DNA from 4 places in the Paenibacillus sp. MCAF9 genome. Region 2 is predicted to be linked to each of the others. Evidence: riboswitches for the same ligand, from Rfam matches in the RefSeq annotation. Region 2 holds a riboswitch; each other region holds the start of a gene.

Region 1 (2,200 bases), on a different contig from region 2:
TACAATGTTCGACAACCTGAGAAGTCTCTGGCAGCAAACACTCTTTGTTCTCTTTCATCCCATATCATAAAAGCAAAATCACCGATCAGATGCTTGGGTGACTCAACCCCCCATTTCGCATAGGAGAGTAAAATCAGTTCGGCATCAGTGATTTGCACTCTACGGTCAAGCTCTACATTTAATGCTTCAAACAGCTCAATGCGGTTATCAATAATTGCATCGGCACTTATGACTAAGCGTCTTTCCGAATCATAATAGGGATTGCATTCCCCGACAGACTCTGGTGTAATCCATTGATTATGGCATCCAACAAACACATTGTTCTTATTCCATGCTTGAGCTGTATTGCAAGGAAACCGTGATAATTGCTGCATCAGTCTATTCCCCTGATCTAACACATGGGCTGTCTGATCAACTTCATAAACGACTGCTATTGCGCTCATTCGTGCCTCCGATTTAGATAGCCAGCGTGTTCTTCAATCGAACGAGATGCGAGCATCATTGAATGTCTTTTAGTTCTTAATAAAGAACATATTTGAATAATACACTTGAAAACAGACGTTGTCAATCGTTTTTTCACCAAAATATCACAAAATAAAACGAAACATCGTTCTTTTATAAGAACAACATTTCGAAATGGGTTTAACCTTATTTTTTTCTAATTTAGACGTCATTTTATTTTTTATTCGTTAAAACTTACAAGCTTTCGCAATTAAGAATTATTCGTTATAATAGTGTTAGTCTACAACGAAGAGATAACGGGGGAGTTTGCTATGATCGGAGAACGTATTCAGATGCTGCGCAAGAGAAAAGGCCTATCCCTAACGGAGTTGTCGCAACGGGCAGGCGTCGCAAAATCTTACTTAAGCTCTATTGAACGAGGGCTTCAGCAAAATCCTTCGATTCAATTTCTCGAAAAGGTAGGCGCAGTATTAAACGTAACGGTTGAAGAATTTTTAAATAGCGATGAAAACAATGATCGTAAAACAAACAATCTAGACACCGAGTGGGCCGATCTAGTTCGAGAAGCAATGGCTTCTGGCGTAAGCAAAGATCAGTTTAAAGAATTTTTAGAATTCAATAAATGGAAAATAAAGCGAGAGTAGCGCTTTATTTTCTTTTATACGGCTGTTTCTTGTATATCATCTTTCTTGCTTTCTTCAAGACATAGTAATACCTTTCTAACATCTTCCTTGCTAAACCCCAAAGAACGTGCATTCATGATTAATGCTACCCATTCCATATCTAAATCCTGATTATCCTCTGATTTTGTAAGTACCATTTTCCCATGTCCCCCATTCAATTTGGGACGGTTGCACCACTGACTCCATGCGTTTAAGGTGCCCAGATACTAAACGCATTTCAACGTCTCCCTATGCTTGTCATTCGTTTATAGATGTATTATAAATCACTTTAATTGCGTATGCTGTCGCTTCCTGTCTCACAAAAATGAAAGATAATTACATTTTTTGTCGAATTTATTTAATGATTGTTAAAGGGAGCAGGGGAAGGAAATAGAGCCCGCCAGATCAAATTAGGAGCTCTAAAATGTTGCTTTATTAAAAGAGCTATCCGGTATATTATTTTGCTGCAAGTTCAGATTTCAACAGTGCATCTTCTTCATAACCATTCGGATTTGAAAATTGCCATCTCCACGTATCGCTGCACATTTCTTCTATTCCTTTTGTTGCAAACCAATTCAATTCTACATTTGCCTTCAGCGTATCTGCATAACAAACAGCAATATCGCCAGGTCTGCGACTAACGACCTCGTATGGAATGCTTTGACCAGTTACCTTCTCGAAGGCTGCAATCATCTCTAACACACTGTAGCCATTCCCAGTGCCAAGATTATATATATTCACATTTGATTTTCTACTCATCTTTTCCAGTGCCTTTACATGCCCCTTTGCTAGATCTACTACATGAATGTAGTCTCTCACTCCAGTGCCATCCACAGTTGGATAATCATTTCCAAACACATGCAACTGTTTAAGCTTGCCAACAGCTACCTGCGATATGTAAGGCATTAAGTTGTTTGGCACGCCATTTGGATTTTCTCCAATTCGACCACTTTTATGGGCGCCAATAGGGTTGAAATACCTCAATATCGTTATTCCCCAGCTGTTATCTGAACTAGCTAGATCCAGTAAAATTTGTTCTAGCATGAGCTTAGTCCGGCCATATGGATTAGTTGCTG
Region 2 (2,200 bases):
GCGGCCAATAGCTCAATCGCCTCATGATCAGCATTTCGTCCTCCTTCATTCAAGCTTTTACTCGCACTGTTTCTGCCGCCGCTGCCACGTTTAATAGCCGCATCCCAAAGCTCCACTGCAATGCACGCATCCCCGAGCGGCAGTTCTTCTTTTAGCAGCCATCCCTCCTCTGCGATCTCGTTGTTCAAGAATCCCGCTTCACCAAACGCTCCATGCATCCAGAAGTATTTATCCACCATTGCCTTGATAGTCAGTCGAGCCTGCCAGCAGCCTTTCACTTTAACAACATACAATTGAGCCTTCATCTCTATTCGCTCCCTTGACACTTTATAGAACTGACTTCATTATTCATCTGTTAAGTTAAATACGGCCTCTCCCTTCCCAGACAAAAGGAGAATGATGTTGGAAAGCACTGTAAACAAAAAAAGCACACCCAACAACGCATTTGCGTTATTGAGTGTGCTTCACTCCGACTATTTCATTACCGTAGATTATATACTAAAATGGCATTTTCGACAAATCTGTCGGATTTTGCAAATCAATTAGCACCGCATGATCAGAAAGCGACACAACTCCTTCTGCCTGGAGCAGCCATAGCAGCTGAGTTCCATCCACACCCTCTGTTTGAGAGCGCTTACTGCCTTCGCTTTCAGACAAAGGATTAGATCCATTAGAGTGAATCCTGACCTCATCGCCCTTTCTAGCTAATCGTTCAACAATAGCCAGTGTCTCCTCTGTAACCCCTTGATCTACGATCGTCAAACGAACGTTTTTTCCCATTCGCCGAGAGAAAGAAAACAGCGAACGTACATACCATTCCATATTGTTTTGCTGAACGTCAGCTACGAGCACATAATGCTTGCTGGATTGCTGGCGCCCTCGCCAAATTCGATACGCCAGATGCACCGACAATGCAGCCAAAGCATAACAGCCAATAACAAGAAGTAGAAGTTCAAACATGGCGGCCACCTCCTCTTTGTGACACTATATGCCATGAAGAGCCCACTGGTTCCGCAATCAAGGGACAAGGTGACAAAATGTGTGTTATGCCAAAAATATATCCTGCTTTATGATGATTATTAGTCATTTTCTGACAAAGAAACACCCTTGAGCAATTTCCAATACATGTTATCATTTTAATATGAAAGCATGCATATCTAACCGGTGCACGCATATAGAAAGGGAGAGTGGATTTTCACAATCAAAATAACTAGGGAAGCGATGAAGTATAATCTACAATTGGACACTTGGATTATATGGAGCTAGTAGTGTAACCGGCCCTCTTGGAACCCCACTACGTATCTAAGAGGAGAGTGAAAGATGCGTTATTTTAGGAAAAAAATCAGTTTAGCCCTGGCTCTGTTATTAATTTTTTCGTTGTCGCTTAGTTCCCTTGCCATGGCGGAAGGTGATAGCAATCAAGGTACAAATGCTGCGGCACTCGTAGATGAGAATAGCTGTCCACAGTATTCATCGGATCGCAAGGATGTCATTGCCACGCATTCCAATATCGTAGTCAATAATAACGGAACAGCTACCGCTACGTTCCAGACGACAAAAGATTGTGTTAGAGTCAGTTTCTCCGGCTATGAAGGCCCTGCTGACTGGGCACCTGGACCCGGCGATACAACCATTCCATACAACAAGCAAACATTTTTTGAGGGACAGTCTATTATATATCCAAAAGCAGGTACTTACTCCGTTACGATTAACATTCCCAGATGCTTGCCTTATCAATTAGATATCTATAGCGGAGATTTAATTAAGACATTAGGTCCCGGCGCTCATGGTGACAAAATTTTAGCATGGAATCTAAAGCTTTCGAACAGCTGTACGGGCAGTATCATCATCAACAAATTTTTAAATAATGTCGAAGGGGCTCCTCATGTTGGCATTACCTTCGAGCTTTGGAAAGACGGTAAATTAGTCAAAAGCGGCGTTACCAATAGTAACGGTATTCTGCAATTCAACGAATTGCCTATCGGCACCTACACATTAAAAGAATTAACCTTAGATGGCTTTACCACCGATTTAGTGGCTACCCAGCAGATCGTAGTAACCACAGATAACTCTGTGCGAAAAGCAGTTATCAATACGGCTAAGCTCAAACTTGAAACGGCCTGCTCCGCCGACCCGAATAAAACAAGAGCTTGGAAAGTAACCAATGAGAGTAACATTGAGGTTTCTTATTCATGGGAAG
Region 3 (2,200 bases), on a different contig from region 2:
AGATGTTGATATGCAAACATTTATTATGCTCGGATGTATTCTCATGGTGCTCGCGGTCGCAATTGGAGCTTTCGGCGCACATGCACTGAAAAGTAAGATCACACCGGACAAGCTGAAGGTTTATGAGGTCGGCGTACAGTATCACATCGCACATGCATTAGGTTTAATTCTGATTGGACTGCTCGCGGGTCAGTATCCGGGTGCTCAAATGATCATTACGGGCGGTTGGTTTTTGGTAGCGGGAATTATATTGTTCTCGGGAAGCCTATATGTACTTAGTGTTGCTAAAGCTCGGTTTTTTGGTCCAATTACACCGCTAGGCGGGCTTTCTTTTATGATTGGTTGGGTGCTTGTCGCTGTAGGTGTTCTTTAGGGAAATTGTTGAGCTTTTAATATTTAATATCTATCTTCTATGACCATTGTAAAGAATTTATTTATGTTTACATGAAATAGTGATGGAAAAGTATGAAGATTTTGAAAATATAGGTGCAACTCTATTAGTTTAAGACATAATTAACCAAAAATTATATTGATCTCCGAAAAATAAAATAGTAAAATGATTTCGATAGATGTAAATGTTTGCTAATAAGTTTGAAAATTTGTCCAAATTAAATATTGGCAAAACCATCGAAAGGTGGTGACGCAAAGCTATAGGGACTACTTCTTTCAAAGAAATGTCAGCCAGTTGCGAATTAATATGCAGAAGGTATACCTATGGTTATTTTTAGGTATGCCTTTTTGATTGTAAAAAATAGAGAGAAAAATGAATGGTGGAGAGTGGTACAGCATGAATAGGAAAGACCAGCCTAATATTAAAAGTTTATTTCCAAGTGAAGACGGCAACATAACGCAACGAAATTACATGTTAGATTTAATTGAACAGATTGTAAGTGGTGTTGATGAATTAAAAGATCCGGAATCGGTATTTCTTAAAGGAGAAAAAGAACGTGGTCCTCATTTCTATAAAGAACTAGCGGAGGTAAGCAGAATTCCCGCAATGGGAAATCCATTAGAAGAAGTCAATAAAGAACTCTTAAAATTGCTTCATGCTCATCCTTACCATACAAAATACTTTTTAACAAACATTTTACCTATGGCTAGTATTCCAGGTGTACTTGGCATGATTGCAGCGTTTATGGTTAATGGCAATAATTTATGGGATGTGTATGGTCCGGCGGCTGCGGAAGCTGAAGTGAAAGTCGTGGCGATGATGTCAGATCTCGTAGGCTATAATCCTTCTGAAAGCGGCGGATATACGACATGGGGCGGTCAAGGAGCTATATTCACTGGTTTAAGGCTGGCAATAAATAAAGCCTGTCCTACTGCAGCTCAAAACGGGGTTCCACAAAATTTATATGCCTTTTGTTCGGAAGCGGCCCATTACAGCCTTTATAAATCAGTTGAGGCTACAGGTCTAGGGAGCAAACATTTAATTAAAATCAGAACAAATGAAGATTCATCAATGGATGTAAATGATTTGAAAGAAAAGATGGAAAACGTCATTATGCACGGAGGCATCCCAATATACGTCGTTGCTACTACGGGTACGACTGATGCAATGGGTATTGATAACATAGATGACATTTATAAAATGACAGAGCTGCTCTCGCAGAAGCATAACATTCAAAGACCGCATATTCATGCCGACTCAGCTTTAGGTGGCTTTTTTGCATTTTATAATGATTACGATTTTGAAGGAAACCCTTTAAGCATTGAGAGTGATACGCTTGTTGCTCTAAAGTTGATTCAAGAGAGAATGCAGCATCTCATGAAAGCAGACTCGCTTTGTTTCGATTTTCAAAAACTGGGACAGACGCCTTATTCAACGAGCTTATTTTTAGTAAAAAATGCTGCTGATTTAAAGCTTCTTGATTTGGATCCAGATGAAACTCCTTATGTTGGACACCGTGGATATGGACAATATCACACCAGCTATACTCTTGAATGCTCAAGAATGGGAAGTTCCATCAGTATTTATAGCGCGCTATTAGCGTTTGGAATAGAAGGCTATCAAAAGCTGCTTGCCCAATTTGTTGAGGTGAATGTCACATTCAGAAAGACCTTGCAAAGAGAAATACCTGAAGCCGTTATTGTAAATCATCTAAACCCTGGTATTGTCACACTCTTTAGACTTTATGAGGATAAACAAAATGGTTATGAAAAAGAATATGCCGGCTCCATGAGCTATGCTGAAGTAGAA
Region 4 (2,200 bases), on a different contig from region 2:
GGCTTCTGGCTGCCCGTAGCGGCACTCTGCAATTGTTTCTTCAGCGCAGCAAGCTCTTTCTCTGTTGGCTCGGAGATCGTCGCTTTCGCACCATCCCAATTTACTGTTTTTAGCAGCGCGTAAGAAATATAACGAATCGGTACGTATGTACTTCCTTGATGAATAAATGAATATTGTCCATCGGGCAGTTTAAGCGCTTGTCCATCAAATTGCAGCTTAATGGGCTGTGTCTTTGTCTTAATTGTTTCGGTTGCTGCGGATGCAGCGGTTGCAAGTACAGATGACAACATCATTACAACCAGAAAAATAGATAGAATACGTGACTTTTTCATAGAGCCTCCTCAGAATAGTAAAGCTTACTTGTTTAGCGAGTTTGCAATTACTGCAAGCGCATTGGCTCTAGCACCAGCCTTCGCACTCTCGTATTGCGCGCTCCAATCCGGAAAGCTTTGCTCACCTAGATCGGCTGCTTTATACTCGCTCTTGGCATTGCTTATTAATTGATTGAACCTGGCATCACAATCGGCTTCCGCAGAAAATACCTTATTCAGGTATTTACTTTGAATAGTAGCAAGCGTGGCTTCTTCATCCCCGCTGAGCTCTTTAGCAATCTGCTTAACCAAGCTATTGCTAGTTGCTTGACACGAAGATTTCAGTTTTTCCAGCTTTGCTGTAACCGATGCATCAATCTCTTTTTTCTTTTGGGACTTATTTTCGGAGTTTGAAGATCCCTTATCCGGCTTTTGTCCCTTGTCTACATTATTAGACGCTTCATCTGGCGGCAAAGTTGCGCTCGGACTAGGTTTAAGGACTTCATCTGGCTGCGTCGTTGGAACTAGATCAGACTCTTGTGATGGAGTAGCATCAGGTTCTGAAGTCTGATCTGTCTGATTAGTAGATTGTTCATTGGGCTGCTCCGTAATCTTCGGTGACTCTTGTCCTGCATTGCTATCTGCAGCTTCTTCAAGACGCCCATTCAGTTCATCTACCTGATTTAACTTCGAATAGAGACTCATGCTTCCATAAATGACAATACCGATAACAACAAGAGCGCCTGCGATAATCAAAAGTGTTTTGTTCGTTTTTTTCATTGTTTTGGTTTCATATGAGCCACTAAAGAAGCAATGATTGCATATGAATCTCCTTTTTAAATTTTAAAATAAAAAAGCTGACGCTTCATAGTGACGGGGCGTCAGCTTGCGGATATAGCGTTTTCAGATCTGTTAACGACGCCACGTGCTAGTTCATGAGACAGCTGCTAGTTTATTTTTGTGATAAACAATCCTCAAATAAATTTCCATGCGCTTTTTCTCATCTAAGCAATCTTCCCACAGCAATTCATTGAATCCCATACAGAGCTGATGCCATTCACGTACAACGTTTGCGCGCATGAACATAATAATAACCTCCATGTTTCCACATAAACCACGCGGGAGGCACGATATTCGGTAGCTGGCTGGCAGTCTTTTCAAAGATAAGCCCCTGTAGCTTTGCGTCACCACTTTTCAATGGTTTTGCCTTTATCGTGTGGTTATGCGGTTGTTTTGTTTAATGGTATGGTAACAAATTTGTTGGGGGGTGTATAGGGTTTGTTGTAAGTCAAACAAATAGAATCAATCAACAAAATTAAAAAATTCAGTGATTCAATTACTAACTGATTTCAGTTTAAGTGTTTTTCGATTAATGTTTTTAAACAAGAATATAATAACCATTTAAATACTTTTTCGTCTAAGGTATTTGCTATACAATACTACAATCGGTTTTTTTGTGTATTCTAGACTAATAAAAATAATTACAACAAATATTATACAATTAATTAAAGATTTCACTATAATACTTATACTCAAATAGCTTATGATTAATTGTATTCCGATTAGTGTCAAAGCTAATGTCATCTTTAATCTTGGGTACGCAATACTCACAAACTTTCTCGTATCAATAACTCTTATTACCCACATAATAGCAAAACTTACCATTGTGGATATAGCTGCGCCATATAAACCGAAATGAGGTATTAATAAAAAATTTAGTAATATATTTACTGTCGCACCAATTAAGGAAGTATATAACGCACCCTTGGTTTTTTTCATAGCAACGTAATTCGTACCAATGAATGCAGAAAAACTAGAAAATACAACTGCTAAAACTAATATTGGAGTATACTTCCAAACAGAAGAAAATTCAACTGACACAAGAATAT

The links. Region 2 has a riboswitch for cyclic di-GMP ahead of AB4Z45_RS15340 (SpaA isopeptide-forming pilin-related protein). Riboswitches for the same ligand answer to the same signal wherever they lie in the genome.
Region 1: it holds a riboswitch for cyclic di-GMP, as region 2 does, so the genes downstream of both, AB4Z45_RS09905 (anti-repressor SinI family protein) here and AB4Z45_RS15340 (SpaA isopeptide-forming pilin-related protein) in region 2, are expected to answer to the same signal.
Region 3: it holds a riboswitch for cyclic di-GMP, as region 2 does, so the genes downstream of both, AB4Z45_RS26150 (pyridoxal phosphate-dependent decarboxylase family protein) here and AB4Z45_RS15340 (SpaA isopeptide-forming pilin-related protein) in region 2, are expected to answer to the same signal.
Region 4: it holds a riboswitch for cyclic di-GMP, as region 2 does, so the genes downstream of both, AB4Z45_RS17650 (hypothetical protein) here and AB4Z45_RS15340 (SpaA isopeptide-forming pilin-related protein) in region 2, are expected to answer to the same signal.

What each region holds. Positions count from the first base shown of each region.
Region 1 covers NZ_JBFREL010000004.1:425,297-427,496, reverse strand. Annotated here, with positions in the region: gene AB4Z45_RS09915 (asparagine synthase-related protein) at 1-443, opposite strand, end outside; gene AB4Z45_RS09910 (helix-turn-helix domain-containing protein) at 774-1,106, shown strand; gene AB4Z45_RS09905 (anti-repressor SinI family protein) at 1,121-1,282, opposite strand; cyclic di-GMP riboswitch class II at 1,301-1,382, opposite strand; gene galE (UDP-glucose 4-epimerase GalE) at 1,581-2,200, opposite strand, start outside.
Region 2 covers NZ_JBFREL010000007.1:286,371-288,570, reverse strand. Annotated here, with positions in the region: gene AB4Z45_RS15350 (DEAD/DEAH box helicase) at 1-305, opposite strand, end outside; gene AB4Z45_RS15345 (glycosyltransferase family 2 protein) at 499-960, opposite strand; cyclic di-GMP riboswitch class II at 1,206-1,289, shown strand; gene AB4Z45_RS15340 (SpaA isopeptide-forming pilin-related protein) at 1,321-2,200, shown strand, end outside.
Region 3 covers NZ_JBFREL010000027.1:36,022-38,221, reverse strand. Annotated here, with positions in the region: gene AB4Z45_RS26155 (DUF423 domain-containing protein) at 11-373, shown strand; cyclic di-GMP riboswitch class I at 608-693, shown strand; gene AB4Z45_RS26150 (pyridoxal phosphate-dependent decarboxylase family protein) at 788-2,200, shown strand, end outside.
Region 4 covers NZ_JBFREL010000010.1:57,221-59,420, forward strand. Annotated here, with positions in the region: gene AB4Z45_RS17645 (copper amine oxidase N-terminal domain-containing protein) at 1-332, opposite strand, end outside; gene AB4Z45_RS17650 (hypothetical protein) at 357-1,091, opposite strand; cyclic di-GMP riboswitch class I at 1,445-1,529, opposite strand; gene AB4Z45_RS17655 (lipopolysaccharide biosynthesis protein) at 1,713-2,200, opposite strand, start outside.